One region of the Thauera sp. AutoDN2 genome, then DNA from elsewhere that is predicted to be linked to it. Evidence: predicted binding sites of a transcription regulator. Region 1 holds the regulator's gene; the other holds the start of a gene.
What was found. Region 1 encodes sigma-54, which starts transcription at its own class of promoters, with help from an activator protein. Its sites were predicted from a motif close to TGGCACGCTTNCTGCTNA; they were not measured.
Positions count from the first base shown of each region.

Region 1 (7,130 bases):
GCGAGACTGCCATCGCGTTCGCGTCTACGGTTTCGACCCCGATGATCCGGGTTTCCGGGCGCAGGCGCTTGATGTAGGCCGCGACCCCCGCGATCAGCCCGCCCCCGCCGATTGCACAGAAGACCGCATGGATCGGCTGGGAGTGCGCGCGCAGGATCTCCATGCCGATGGTGCCTTGGCCTGCGATCACGTCGGGGTCGTCGAAGGGATGGACGAAAGTGAGCCGCTCGGACTTCTCGAGTTCCTTCGCGTGTGCGTAGGCGTCGGAATAGGATTCACCGGCCAGAACGACCTCGCCGCCGCGTGCCCGGACCGCGTCCACCTTGATCTGTGGTGTCGTGCTGGGCATCACGATCACGGCGCGTACACCGAGCCGGGCGGCAGAGAGTGCCACGCCTTGCGCGTGGTTGCCGGCCGAAGCGCAGATCACGCCACGTTTCAGCGCCTGCGGCGAGAGGTTCGCCATCTTGTTGTAGGCGCCGCGGATCTTGAAGCTGAATACCGGCTGCATGTCCTCACGCTTGAGGAAAATGCGGTTGTGCGCGCGCGCGGACAGATTGCTCGCGAGCTCAAGCGGCGTTTCGACGGCGACGTCGTACACCCGTGCGTTGAGGATGCGTTCGAGGTAATCGTTGGGGGTGTTCATGGCGGTGCCGGTGCGCTGCTGCAAAGCGGCCGAGCGTAACAGTCGCGTGCCGCCGGCGGCAAGTGCATGCTGGGCAAGCGTTCGGGGCAGGGGTATGCCCAAGCGTTTGCGCGTATGGACGCGCGAGGAGTTGGCGACTAACGGTGATGGCGACCGTGAAGGCGAGCCGGACCGTTGGCCTGTGCCACGCAGCCGCTCATGGATATCCGCCCCCGGCGCTCCGGATGTCGTCCTCACTCGCTCGGAGCGCGCGCGACTGGCGCTCGATGAACTCCTGCGTGGAGTCGATGCCGCGCAGGCGCAGGATGGTGGAGCGAACCGCAGCTTCGAGCAGCACGGCGAGGTTGCGCCCGGCGGCCACCGGGAGCACGACGCGGGCGATCTTCACGCCGAGAATGTCCTGGGTCTCCTGCTGTAGCGGAAGACGGCTCGGATCTCCCGGACCGGGCTGGCGGCGGTCGAGGTGGCAAATCAGGCGCAGGCGCATCTTGCGGCGGCAGGCGGTCTCGCCGAAGATCGTGCGGATGTCGAGGAGCCCCAGACCACGTACCTCGATGAAATCCTGCAGCATCTCGGGGCTTCGCCCCTCGAGTACAGTGGGCGCGATGCGCGAGAATTCGACCACGTCGTCCGCGACGAGGCCGTGGCCGCGTGAGATGAGCTCCAGGCCGAGCTCGGATTTGCCGGCCCCCGAGTCGCCGGTGATCAGCACGCCGAGCCCCAACACATCCATGAACACGCCATGGAGCGAGACCTTCTCGGCGAGCTCGCGCGAGAGATAGAGGCGGAGCTGGTCGATCACGCCCGCCGAAGGGTGGCGCGCGGTGAACAGCGCTACGTCGTGGGCCTCGCAGATGCCGTGCAGGATGTTGGGCACCTCGCAGCCGTCGGCGACGATGATGGCTGGCGGGTGCGCCGACAGGATCTCGTTGAGATGGTGAGCGACCTTCTCGTTGGAGTGGCGTTGCGCCCAGGCCAGTTCGGCGCTGCCGAGCACCTGCAGTCGGGTGGGGTGGATCAGATTGAGGTGGCCGACCAGATCAGCCGGCCAGATGCGCTCTTCGCCCACGCTGAGGCGGGCCTCGAGCGGCCCGCTGACGTGGATCAGGCTGAGACTGTCGCGATGGGTCTCATACAGCCGCGTCAGGCTGGTCTGCCGCATGGGCGCCCCAGTTCATGAACATCTGGTGGATGTGTGCCGCATCCGGCGCATTCAGCAGCGCTTCGCGGAATGCGCGATCGCTGAACATCTGCGCAAGTTCGGAGAGCAACTGCAGGTGTGTCTCGTTGGCCTGTTCGGGCACGAGCAGTACGAACAGCATGCTGACCGGGCGGCCGTCCGGCGCATCGAACTGGACTGGTGTGGCCAGGCGCAGGAAGGCGCCCGCTGCATCCTTGAGGCCCTTGATGCGGCCGTGCGGGATCGCGATGCCTTGCCCGAGGCCGGTGGAGCCCAGGCGTTCGCGGGTGAACAGGCTGTCGAAAACGGTGCTGCGACCGATGCCCTGGTTGTTCTCGAAAAGCAGGCCGGCCTGCTCGAAGACGCGCTTCTTGCTGCTGGCGTCGAGGTCGACCACCACATTGGAAAGTGGCAGGAGTTGGGATATCAGGCTCATTCGCAGGTGTGCAAACACGACGCCCCGGTCTTCCAGGTCGCCGGGGCGACTGTCGTTCCGGGGCGGGCGCCGCAGGCGTCGTCAAAACGCGCGCATTATAACCACAACCGCGCCCCGGTCATGGGGCTGTAACGAAAGGCTCAGTCCTCGGGGGTCTGGTGCTTCAGCGACTCGTGGTTGTGCTCGGCCATCTTCTGCTTGTATTTCTGCACCTGGCGGTCGAGCTTGTCGGTCATCGAGTCGATGGCGGCGTACAGGTCGGCATCGTCGCTTTCAACGAAGATGTCCTTGCCGCGCACGTGCAGGGTCACTTCGGCCTTCTGCTTGAGCTTCTCGACGGAGAGGATTACCGCAACGCTGGTGACGTTGTCGAAGTGGCGGATGACGCGATCGAGCTTGGAGGTGACGTAGTCGCGGATGGCCGGGGTAACTTCGACATGATGCCCGGTGATGTTGAGATTCATGGTGACTCCTGTGGTTGTCAGATGGATTTGCGCATGCTGACCGGCGGGATATTGAGGGATTCGCGATACTTGGCGATGGTGCGCCGTGCGACCACGATACCCTGCTGGCCTAGAATCTCGGCAATCTTGGCGTCGGACAGCGGCTTCTTGCTGTCTTCGGCTTCCACCAACTGGCGAATCAGCGCGCGAATCGCCGTGGAAGAGGCCGCCCCACCGGTGTCGGTGGCGACATGACTGCCGAAGAAATACTTGAGCTCGAACACGCCGCGCGGTGTCGCCATGTACTTTTGCGTGGTCACGCGCGAAATGGTCGACTCGTGCAGTTCAAGCTGGTCGGCGATCTCCCGCAGCGTGAGCGGGCGCATGGCCACAGGGCCATGATCGAAGAACTGCCGCTGCTGGTCAACGATGGCCTGGGAAACGCGGAGGATGGTGTCGAAGCGTTGCTGCACGTTGCGGATCAGCCAGCGTGCCTCCTGCAACTGGCCGCCCAGTCCGCCGCCCTGGCCGCGGTTCTGCTGCAGCAGGCTGGCGTACAGGCGGTTGATGCGCAGGCGCGGCATGGCGTCCTGGTTGAGACTGACCGACCAGCGCCCGCGCACCTTGCGTACGACCACGTCGGGCAGCACATAGCGTGTCTCGCTGGTGGAATAGCGCGAGCCGGGGTGCGGGTCGAGGCTGCAGATCAGTGCGTGCGCCGCGCGCAGCGATTCGTCGTCCGAGCCAGTGAGCTTCTTCAGTTTGGCGAAGTTGCGTTCGGCGAGCAGTTCCAGGTGCTTGGTGGCGACCTCGAGGGCGAGTGCTCGCGTCGCGCAGTCGGGCAGTGTGCGCAACTGCAGCGCGAGACATTCCTGCGGCGAGCGCGCGCCGATGCCCGCTGGTTCGAGGTTCTGCACATGGTGCAGGGCAATGCTCAGGTCTTCGAGTTCGATGCCCGATTCGGGCGGCAGCAGTTCGAGTAGTTCCTCAAGCGGCTGGTGCAGATAGCCGTCATCGTCCAGCGCCTCGACGATGAATCGCACCAGCGCGCGGTCGTGATCCGACAGCGGCGACAGGGCGATCTGCTGATCGAGGTGGTCGCGCAGCGAGATGCCGGCGGCCTGAAACTCTTGATAATCGACGTCCTCATCGTCCTCGCTGCGGCTGGAGGCCCCGGTGCCCACGCTGGACCAGTCGATGCCTTCATCCTCGCTGCTGCCCTCTCCGCCTTCATGCTGCAGGGCCTCGCTGCCGGACTCGGCGGGGCCTTCGCCCTGCGGCGCTTCCTGGTGGGATTGTTCGCTGGGCGTGCTTGCGGCGGCGGGCAGGAACTCGCCTTCGCCCTCCTCGCGCTCGAGCATCGGGTTGTCCAGCAGGAAGCGCTCGATCTCCTGATTCAGCTCGATCGTCGATAGCTGCAGCAGCTTGATCGACTGCTGCAGTTGCGGCGTCAGTGTGAGGTGCTGCGAGAGCTTGAGCTGGAGACTGGGCTTCATGGCGTGAGGAGGGGCGCGCAGTCAGAGCCGGAAGTGCTCGCCAAGGTAGACCTGGCGCACCTGCTCGTTCTCGATGATCTCGGTCGGTGCGCCACTGGCGAGCACACGGCCTTCGCTGATGATGTAGGCGCGATCGCAGATACCGAGCGTCTCGCGTACGTTGTGGTCGGTGATCAGCACGCCGATGCCGCGCTCCTTCAGGAAGCGGATGATCTTCTGGATGTCGATGACCGCGATCGGGTCCACGCCGGCGAAGGGTTCGTCGAGCAGGATCAGGCGCGGATCGGTGGCCAGCGCACGGGCGATCTCGCAGCGGCGGCGCTCGCCGCCCGACAGCGAGATCGCGGTGCTGTCGCGCAGGTGGTGGATGCCGAGTTCGATCAGCAGCTCTTCGAGCCGCTCGCTGACATTGCGCTTGTCCAGCCCCTGCAACTCGAGCACCGCCTGGATGTTCTCGGCCACGGTGAGTTTGCGGAAGACGCTCATCTCCTGCGGCAGGTAGGAAAGGCCCAGGCGTGCGCGGGCGTGGATCGGCAGATGGGTCAGATCCTTCCCGTCCAGGGTGATCTGCCCGCCGTCTGCGCGCACGAGGCCGACGATCATGTAGAAGCAGGTGGTCTTGCCTGCGCCGTTGGGTCCGAGCAGGCCGACCACCTCGCCCGAGCCGACCTCGAAGCCAACGTCGTGCACCACGGTGCGCGCCTTGTAGCGCTTTTGCAGTCCTGCGACCTTAAGCAGACTCATCGTGGGGCTCTTTCAGCAGCTTGCGGATCAGTTCGGGTGCAAAACCCCGGGTTTGCAGGAAGCGCGCCTGGCGGGCCCATTCACGGGTCTCGGTGGGCGGCGTGGAAAATCGGCCGCGCAGCACGCTGCGAGCACGGTCGAGCTCCGATTCTACGCACTCCGTCGCGAGCGCAGCGTCGATCAGATCACGGTCGATTCCGCGCAGAGTGAGCTCCCTGCGCAGCCGTGTCTCGCCGAAGCGGGCCGACTTGCTGCGCACGAAGGCTTCGGCATAGCGGCTGTCGGACTGCAGGCCGAGTTCGCCCATGCGCGCGATCACGGCCTGGATCTCGTCGTGCTCGCCATGCGAGGCGAGCTTGCGCGCCAACTCGGCACGCGAGTGGTCGCGGCGGGCGAGGTGGCGAAGCGCGCGCTCGCGCAGGCTCGGCTCGCCCATGTGCGCGGCTCCGCTCAGGCCTCGGCAGGGGCGGAAGCCGGGCTGGCAGGCGCCATCTCGGGCAGGCCGACCGCAGCGCGGACCTTGTTCTCGATCTCGCGTGCGAGCGCGGGATTGTTGCGCAGGAACTCCCGCGAGTTGTCCTTGCCCTGGCCGATCTTGTCGCCGTTGTATGCGTACCAGGCGCCGGACTTGTCGACGATCTTGCGCTCCACGCCGAGGTCGATGATCTCGCCCTCGCGTGAGATGCCCTCGCCGTAGAGGATGTCGAAGTGCGCTTCCTTGAATGGTGGCGAGACCTTGTTCTTGACCACCTTGACGCGTGTCTCGGACCCGACCACTTCGTCGCCCTTCTTGATCGTGCCGGTGCGGCGGATGTCCATGCGCACCGAGGCATAGAACTTGAGCGCGTTGCCGCCGGTGGTCGTCTCCGGGCTGCCGAACATCACACCGATCTTCATGCGGATCTGGTTGATGAAGATGACCAGGGTATTGGTGCGCTTGATGTTTGCGGTGAGTTTGCGCAGCGCTTGCGACATCAGGCGGGCCTGCAGGCCGGGGAGTTGGTCGCCCATCTCTCCTTCGATCTCGGCCTTGGGCGTGAGCGCGGCGACCGAGTCGACCACCACGATGTCCACGCCGCCCGAGCGCACCAGCATGTCGGCGATCTCCAGCGCCTGCTCGCCGGTGTCGGGCTGCGAGATCAGCAGATCTTCGATGTTGACGCCGAGCTTCTCGGCGTAGCCGACGTCGAGCGCGTGCTCGGCGTCGATGAAGGCTGCAGTGCCCCCGAGCTTCTGCATCTCGGCGATGACCTGCAGCGTGAGCGTGGTTTTGCCGGAAGATTCGGGGCCGTAGATTTCGACCACCCGACCGCGCGGCAGGCCGCCGAGGCCGAGTGCGATGTCGAGCCCGAGGGACCCGGTGGAGACGGTCTGGATATCGCGCTCGACGTTGCCGTCGCCCATGCGCATGATCGAGCCCTTGCCGAACTGCTTCTCGATCTGCGAGAGCGCTGCGGCGAGAGCCTTGGCCTTGTTGTCGTCCATTGGAGTGCGTCCTGTCTGGTTGAGCGAATTATGGCACAAAGATTGCAGGCCTGCGGTCTGCCGTGCCGCCGCCATCAGTGTAAGGCCTGTATGGGAGTACAGTAAATACGTGAAGCCCTGGACGGCTGCAAGCAGTTGGAGGCAGGCCGTGATTCAATCGGCGGGCGAGGCGAGCTCAACGATACCCTGCAGGGCGCGCAGAACGGTTTGCCGACGCACGGCGTAGCGGTCGCCCGCGAAACGCAGGGTGAGCGCGCGCGCCGGCACGTCGCGCGTGGCCCACGCCAGGCACACCAGGCCGACGGGCTTGTCGTGGGTGCCGCCGCTCGGTCCGGCGATGCCGGAGACCGCCACCGCGATGTCTGCCAGGCTGCGTTCGAGTGCGCCGGCCACCATCTCGAGCGCCGTGGCCTCGCTTACGGCGCCGTGTGCGGTGAGGGTGGCGGGGGACACGCCCAGCATGTCGATCTTGGCAGCGTTGGAATAGGTCACGAAGCCGCGGTCGAACCAGGCGGAGCTGCCGCTGATGGCCGTGACGGCTTCGGCGATCCAGCCCCCAGTGCAGGACTCGGCCGTGGCCATGCACCACCCGCGCCCCGCAAGTGCCGCACCGGCTGCACGCGCCAGCGTATCGAGCTCGCTGTCGTTCATGGGCTCAGGCGCCGAAGAGGGCGACCAGCGCGGCCACCGCGAGCAGTGT
Region 1 is NZ_JBNCAR010000004.1:172,157-179,286, forward strand. Features, by position in the region: gene ilvA (threonine ammonia-lyase, biosynthetic) at 1-646, opposite strand, end outside; gene hprK (HPr(Ser) kinase/phosphatase) at 843-1,808, opposite strand; gene ptsN (PTS IIA-like nitrogen regulatory protein PtsN) at 1,777-2,262, opposite strand; gene hpf (ribosome hibernation-promoting factor, HPF/YfiA family) at 2,403-2,726, opposite strand; gene ACPT9U_RS04395 (RNA polymerase factor sigma-54) at 2,744-4,201, opposite strand; gene lptB (LPS export ABC transporter ATP-binding protein) at 4,223-4,945, opposite strand; gene recX (recombination regulator RecX) at 4,932-5,381, opposite strand; gene recA (recombinase RecA) at 5,396-6,430, opposite strand; gene ACPT9U_RS04415 (CinA family protein) at 6,584-7,081, opposite strand; gene ACPT9U_RS04420 (phosphatidylglycerophosphatase A family protein) at 7,086-7,130, opposite strand, start outside.

Region 2 (7,130 bases), on a different contig from region 1:
GCGTGATCCCGCGCAAGTACGAAGGCGCCGCCCGCGGCCGCCGCCTGCTCAACGGCGCAGGCATCGGCCTCGTCGAAGTCGACGCCGAAGGCGTGCCGTGGCGCATCCGCGAGCTGCTCGCGGACGGACGCACCATCGCTTTCGTTCGTGACGAGGACGCTGCACGCTGGGACTGAGCCAGCGCAGTGTGCCCCCCACTCGGGCGGACCTTGATTCAGAAGTCGCGACCGAGCCGTCGGTAAAGCGTATTGCGCGCGACGCCGAGATAGCGGGCCGCGGCGGAGAGGTTCCCGTCGAAACGCTCCAGCGCCTGACGGATCTTCGTCTCATCCAGTTGCCTGCTCCCCCGCATGCACCCAGCGGAGCGCACCGAAGGAGCCGCCTCGGGAAAGTCCTGCATCGACTGCGGTACGGGGGCATTTGCCGCCACCACCGCACGCCCGGCACCCGCCCCCCCCTGCAACACCTCCTCAGGCAGATGCCTGGGCAGGATGCTGAACTCCCCCTCGTCGAGCAGCACGAGGGCAAGCTCGATCGCATTCTGCAGCTGGCGAATGTTTCCGGGCCAGGCGTAGGCTTGAATGATCGCCATTGTCTCTGGCGCCAGACTCACGCGACCGGGCTCCGGGTGGCTGCCGGCGTCGATCAGGCAACGCGTCAGTTGCGCGAGGTCACTGCGCTCGCGCAGCGGCGGCAGGCGCACACTCAGGCCATTGACGCGGTAATACAGATCCTCGCGAAAATGCCCTGCGGCAACCCGTTCGCCCAGGTTGCGATGGGTGGCGCACACCAGCGCAACATCCACCGGAACGTCTTCGCACCCGCCGACTGGCTGGACGCAGCGCTCCTGCAGCACGCGCAGCAGGCGCGCCTGCATGGCCGCAGGCATGTCGCCGATCTCATCCAGGAACAGTGTTCCACCATGGGCCTGCCGGATGCGGCCCAGCGCCCCCTCCTTGCGTGCCCCCGTAAACGCACCGCCGACGTAGCCGAAAAGCTCAGACTCGATCAACGTTTCCGGAATCGCAGCGCAATTGACCGCAACGAACGGCCCTCCGGCGCGCGGGCTGCTCTCGTGGCAGGCACGTGCGAGCAGTTCCTTGCCCGATCCTGATTCGCCCTGGATGAGCACCGGAATGTTGCGCCCGATCACGCGGGCGCAGCGATCCAGCACCGCCTGCAATGCAGGGTCTCCGGTCGACAGCGCATCCAGCGTGACCGGCGGCCGAGCCGCCCGGGTCGGCGGCAGGCTCTCCCCACGGCCCCGGACCGACCGATCGGTTACGGGCGGTCCGACACGTTCCCCGACGTGCCAGGCGGGACTCACCCGGACTCGCGCAAACACAGCCCCACCCGAACGCAGCGCGAGCTCGGCCAAGGCCTCGGGATGACGGGCTGCGCGGCCGATCACCCATCCGAAACTGCTGCAGAAGAACTTTCCGAAGAGCCCCAGGTTTGCCGACTGCGAATCGCCAAGGCCCAGCAGCACCCGCGCCTGTCGGTCTGCAGCGACGATTGCGCCATCCTGGTCCACCGCGAGCAGGCCCTCCTGCAGACCGCCCACCCCTTCCGGGCGCGGATGAAAGGCGACGATCGCGTGGCGCGCACACTCGCTCTCGAACATCCGGCGCTCGACCACGCGAACGCTCATGCGTGCGAGTCCGAGCGTATGCGGCTGATGGCTGCGATGGTCGCCCGAGATGTCGAGCGCGCCGATGAGTTGCCCGCGGCTGTCCAGGATCGGCGCAGCGCTGCAGGTGAGCACACCATTGCATTCGAAATAATGCTCGGCACCCAGCACCTCGACCGGCGCGCGCTCGATCAACGCCGCACCGATTGCATTGGTGCCACGATGGCATTCGCTCCAGCTCGCACCCGGTTGCAGGGCAACCCGGCTGGCGCGATCGACAAAGGCGGGATCACCAATGCCGTGCAAGATCAAGCCACTCGCGTCCGCGAGCAAGACCATGCTCCCCGAGGCACGAATCTGCTCATGGAGGTGCTCCATGACCGCGCTCGCGTGATTGAGCAGCACGGTATTGCGCTCACGCGCCACGACCAGGTCACCGCGGGTCGAACCTGAAAACTCCCCCCTGTCGCCCACCTCCATCCTCAATCGCAGGCAACGTTCCCAGGATCGCAGCACAGGCGCGGCCACCCCCCGCTGGGGCAATTCACCGCGCTCAAGAAACCTGCGCCGCAACGAGGCCACCGCATTGGGCGCGACTACGTCTGCCGCTTCGAATCTCATCGTTTCGTCTCCCCCGCAGCCGATGCTCGGGCTGCTTGCAGACGCCCGGCGAGCTATCTCGATCGGTGCGATCGGCGTGGCTGCAGGCCAGCCCCCGACGCACGGGCCACATGCTAATCCGATCGCCGGCAGCCTGGTGAAGTTGTTCGCGCCAAGGAATGGCGCAGCAGCAGTGCGCGACGCCCTTCCATTTCGCTTCGGCGCCGGCTGCCATATCTGCCCTACCGCAATGCGCGCTCACGGGCTCGCCCCCGATGTGCGGTGCCCCGAAGTCACTGGCCAGGCAGGTGCAGCGGCTTTCTCGCGCGCGCGCGCCGGGCTGGGAAACCTTGTCCTTCTGACGCTGCAGAGCGCGCTCAGCCCTTGCGCTGAAGCTCTTCAGCGTCGATTTCGGCGAGTTCCTCGTCGCTGAACAGTCGCGACCGGGTATGGAAGGCCTTGCCCGTGCCCCCCTCGAGCGAAAAGGTACCGCCCTGCCCCTCGACCACGTCGATGATCAGCTGAGTGTGCTTCCAGTACTCGTACTGCGACGCGCTCATGTAAAACGGCACGCCGCCGATCTCACCGAGACGCACGTCATGCGGCCCGATCGTGAGATCGGTGGGCAGGTAGCAGTTCGCCGCGCTGTTGTCGCAACAGCCGCCGGACTGGTGGAACATCAGCTCGGGGCCATGCTCGGCCTTGAGCTGCGCGATCAGCTCCAGCGCCGCAGGCGTGGCAATGACGCGTTCGACCATGGCTTCGTCCTCCGCAATGCAAAATAGGGGGCGGTTGCCCGCCCCCGAGGAGATACCCCGGACAGGGCATGGGGAGAGAGGACGGTCGCTCAGAAGAAGCCGAGCTTGTTCTCGCTGTAGCTCACGAGCAGGTTCTTGGTCTGCTGGTAGTGGTCGAGCATGACCTTGTGCGTCTCGCGGCCGATGCCCGACTCCTTGTAGCCGCCGAAGGCAGCGTGCGCCGGGTAGGCGTGATAGCAGTTGGTCCACACGCGGCCGGCCTGGATGGCCCGGCCCATGCGATAGGCGACGTTACCGTTGCGGCTCCATACGCCGGCACCCAGACCGTACAGGGTGTCGTTGGCGATCGAAAGGGCCTCGGCCTCGTCCTTGAAGGTGGTCACCGCGAGCACCGGCCCGAAGATCTCTTCCTGGAAGATGCGCATCTTGTTGTGGCCCTTGAACAGCGTCGGCTGGATGTAGAAGCCGTCGGTCAGGTCACCGCCAAGTTGGGCACGATTGCCGCCGATCAGAACCTCGGCGCCCTCCTCACGACCGAGCGCGAGGTAGGACTGGATCTTGGTCATCTGTTCCTGCGAGGCCTGCGCCCCCATCATCGTGTCGGTGTCGAGCGGGCTGCCCTGCTTGATGGCGGCGACGCGCTTCAGTGCGCGCTCCATGAAGCGGTCGTAGATCGATTCCTGGATCAGCGCGCGGCTCGGGCAGGTGCACACTTCGCCCTGGTTGAAGGCGAACAGCACCAGGCCCTCGATCGCCTTGTCGAGGAAGGCATCATCCTTGTCCATCACGTCGGCGAAGAAGATGTTGGGCGACTTGCCGCCCAGCTCCAGCGTGGCCGGGATCAGGTTGTTGGCGGCGGCCTGGGCGATGACGCGGCCGGTGGAGGTCGAGCCGGTGAAGGCGATCTTGGCGATGCGCTTGCTGGTGGCGAGCGGCATGCCGGCCTCACGGCCATAGCCGTTGACGATGTTGAGCACGCCCGGCGGCAGCAGGTCGGCGATCAGTTCCATCAGCACCAGGATCGAGATCGGGGTCGACTCGGCGGGCTTGAGCACCACGCAGTTACCCGCACCCAGAGCCGGCGCCAGCTTCCACGCCGCCATCAGGATCGGGAAGTTCCACGGGATGATCTGGCCGACCACGCCCAGCGGCTCGTGGATGTGATAGGCCATGGTGTTCTCGTCGATCTCCGAGATGCCGCCTTCCTGCGAGCGCAGGCAGCCGGCGAAGTAGCGGAAGTGGTCGACGGCGAGCGGGATGTCGGCGTTGAGCGTCTCGCGGATCGGCTTGCCGTTGTCGACGGTCTCGGCGTAGGCGAGCAGTTCGAGGTTGGCCTCGAGGCGGTCGGCGATCTTGAGCAGGATGTTCGAGCGCGTGGTGGCGTCGGTCTTGCCCCAGGTCGGGAAGGCCGCGTGTGCGGCATCGAGCGCCAGCTCAATGTCCTCGGCCGTGGAGCGCGCGGCCTGGGTGTACTTCTGGCCGGAAACCGGGGTGACCACATCGAAATACTGCCCCTTGACCGGGGCCACCCATTTGCCACCGATGAAGTTGTCATAACGGCTTTTGAACTGAACCTTGGCGTCGGCCTGGCCGGGCATTGCGTACAGCATGATCTCGTCTCCTCGATTTTCTGGATGCACAGCAAGTCGCTGCATCTCACCTCCAGCAGGAGTCATGCCAGAATGCGAATGCGCCTGGATTCGGGCATTCCAGCCCCACAGCACATCCCATCGGCTGTTCCCATTGGGTGGAATGAACAGGCTGAGTTGCTCCAGATGCTCCATGGAGCAGGCATGCTGGAGCACCCATCCGATGTTTATGCGACATCGCGACCGCGAAGCCGTCTGGCACGCAACAGGCAGGGATCCACTTGAAATCCGAACCGCTCCGTACGTATCGAATGGACAGTAATCTCGAGGCACCCCCTCGTGCCACACACCACAGCCAGGCCGACACGCGCTTCCCGGTTGCGATCATCGGCGCCGGCGCGCTGGGCCTGCACTTTGCTGCGCGGCTGCGCGCCGTCGTGCCGCTCGCCGTGATTGCGCGTAACGCACACCGGGTCGCAAGCCTCCGCACCGGCGTGCAAGTGGGCGAGCAAACACTCGCCCTGGAAGCCTTCGACGCTGCCCACCCCCCTGTCGCCGACTGGGTGATCGTGCTGGTGAAGGCCGCCGACACAGCGGCAGCCGCGGAAGTCGCCTCACGCATGCGCCCCATCGGCGTGCTGTCCTTGCAGAACGGGATCACCGTGGACATGCTGCGCGGGCATTGCCACGCACAACACGTGGATCAGGGCATCACCACCGAGGGCGCGTGGCGCGACGGCAACCGGGTGCAGCCCTCAGGCGCAGGCGAAACCCTGCTGCCGCCCGGGTTCGAGCCGCTCGCGCGGATGCTGGCGGACGCGGGTCTCGAGGCTCGCATCGAGCCGGAAATCACCGCCGCGCGGCTGGCGAAGCTGCTGGTGAACGTCGCCATCAACCCGCTCGCGGCGCTGTTCCGCGTGCCCAACGGCGCCCTGCTCGAGCCGCCGCACCGCGTACTGCTCAACGCCCTGGTGCGCGAGGCACTGCCGGTACTGCGCGCCAACGGCCTCGAGCTCGACGAAGCGGCCGCGCTCGCGCGGGTGCATGGCGTTGCCCGCGCCACCGCCGCCAACCGCGCCAGCATGCTGCAGGACGTCCTCGCCGGCCGCCACACCGAGATCGACGCCATCACCGGCGCCCTGCTATCCATGGCCGAGGCGGCCGGGCTCGAAGTTCCGACGCATCGCGCGGTGCATACCCTGGTGCGTACGATCGAACGCGGCGCGTTTGACAGCGCCGGGGGCCAGGGCTAACCTCCGCCCCTGTTCATGGTTGTCCGCCGTCATCGGCGGACATGAAAAGGGAATCCGGTGCCGCGCCCAGCGCGAACCCCGGAGCTGCCCCCGCAACTGTAATCGGCGAGTCCTGCGCCCTCTCTGCCACTGGAAATCTTCCGGGAAGGCTGGCGCAAGACGACGACCCGTGAGCCAGGAGACCTGCCATGCACATCACCTTCAACAGTTTGGGGCGGGGTGTCCCTGACAAGAGGCATGGCTCACACCATTTCACTTGCTCGCTTTCCTGATGGCACGGCAGCACCGTATGGCATTGCCATGCGCGTGACGCATCACGCCCGTGCGTCGGAGATCCGCCCTGCCCGCACCGGATCTCCGCCATGCCCACCGCCGACCGCCCCGCTGCAACGCTGACACCGCCGACCGATTCCAGAGGCGTCGTTCTGAGGCCGATGTTCCGCTTCGGCCCCGCCGACGCACCCCGCATCCTCGAACACCTACTTGCGCTGGATGCCGATGACCGCCTGCTGCGCTTCAGCCACGGCATCCGCGACGAAGGCATCGCCGCCTACGTCGCCACCCTCGACTTCGCACGCGACCATGTGCATGGGCTGGGCACCGCACAAGGCGACATCGTCGCCCTCGCCCATATCGCGGTGCGCGATGGGGAGGTCGACTTCGGGCTCAGCGTTACCGCAACTCATCGCCAGCACGGACTGGGCCGAGCACTGTTCAACCACGTCATAGCCCTGGCCCGCCTGCACGGCGCAGGCCGGATCGTGTGTCACAGCATCAGCCCGGCGGTACTCCACATGGCTGCCGCCAGCGGCTTCAGTCGGCCTGGCGGCAGCCACACCGCCCCCTTGACGCTGGATCTGCGGGCCGAGTCCCACGCCGGCGACGACGCCCCGCCTTGCCCGGCCCCCAGCGCAGTCAGCCTCGCGGCCGCCTGAAGCTCGCCTTCCCTCAGCAACCCGTTTCATCCGCACTCACCCAGACGAGGACCACCCGTGGACCGACTTCCGACCGAAGCACTTGATAACGCCATGCAACTCGCCGCTTTCCAGATCATCCGCCGCAATGGCGCCGTCGTTGCCTTCGATCCGAACAAGATCGCCGTCGCCATGACCAAGACCTTTCTCGCCGTCGAGGGCCGCCAGGGCGCGGCGAGATCCGCCTCTTCAAGCGCCTGCCCGCCTTCCAGCTGTGGCGCAAGATGCTGACCATGCTGTTCGAGACCGGGCATCCGTGGATCACCTTCAAGGACGCCTGCAACCTGCGCTCGCCGCAGCAGCACGTGGGCGTGGTGCATGGCTCC
Region 2 is NZ_JBNCAR010000013.1:65,828-72,957, forward strand. Features, by position in the region: gene ACPT9U_RS09525 (alkaline phosphatase D family protein) at 1-176, shown strand, start outside; gene ACPT9U_RS09530 (sigma-54-dependent Fis family transcriptional regulator) at 215-2,251, opposite strand; gene ACPT9U_RS09535 (DUF779 domain-containing protein) at 2,608-2,988, opposite strand; gene adh (aldehyde dehydrogenase) at 3,078-4,598, opposite strand; gene ACPT9U_RS09545 (ketopantoate reductase family protein) at 4,889-5,830, shown strand; cobalamin riboswitch at 5,830-6,035, shown strand; gene ACPT9U_RS09550 (GNAT family N-acetyltransferase) at 6,193-6,765, shown strand; gene ACPT9U_RS09555 (hypothetical protein) at 6,823-7,035, shown strand; gene ACPT9U_RS09560 (hypothetical protein) at 7,029-7,130, shown strand, end outside.
Region 2: adh (aldehyde dehydrogenase) is a predicted target of sigma-54. The motif match lies at 4,651-4,668, and genes of this name have one in related genera.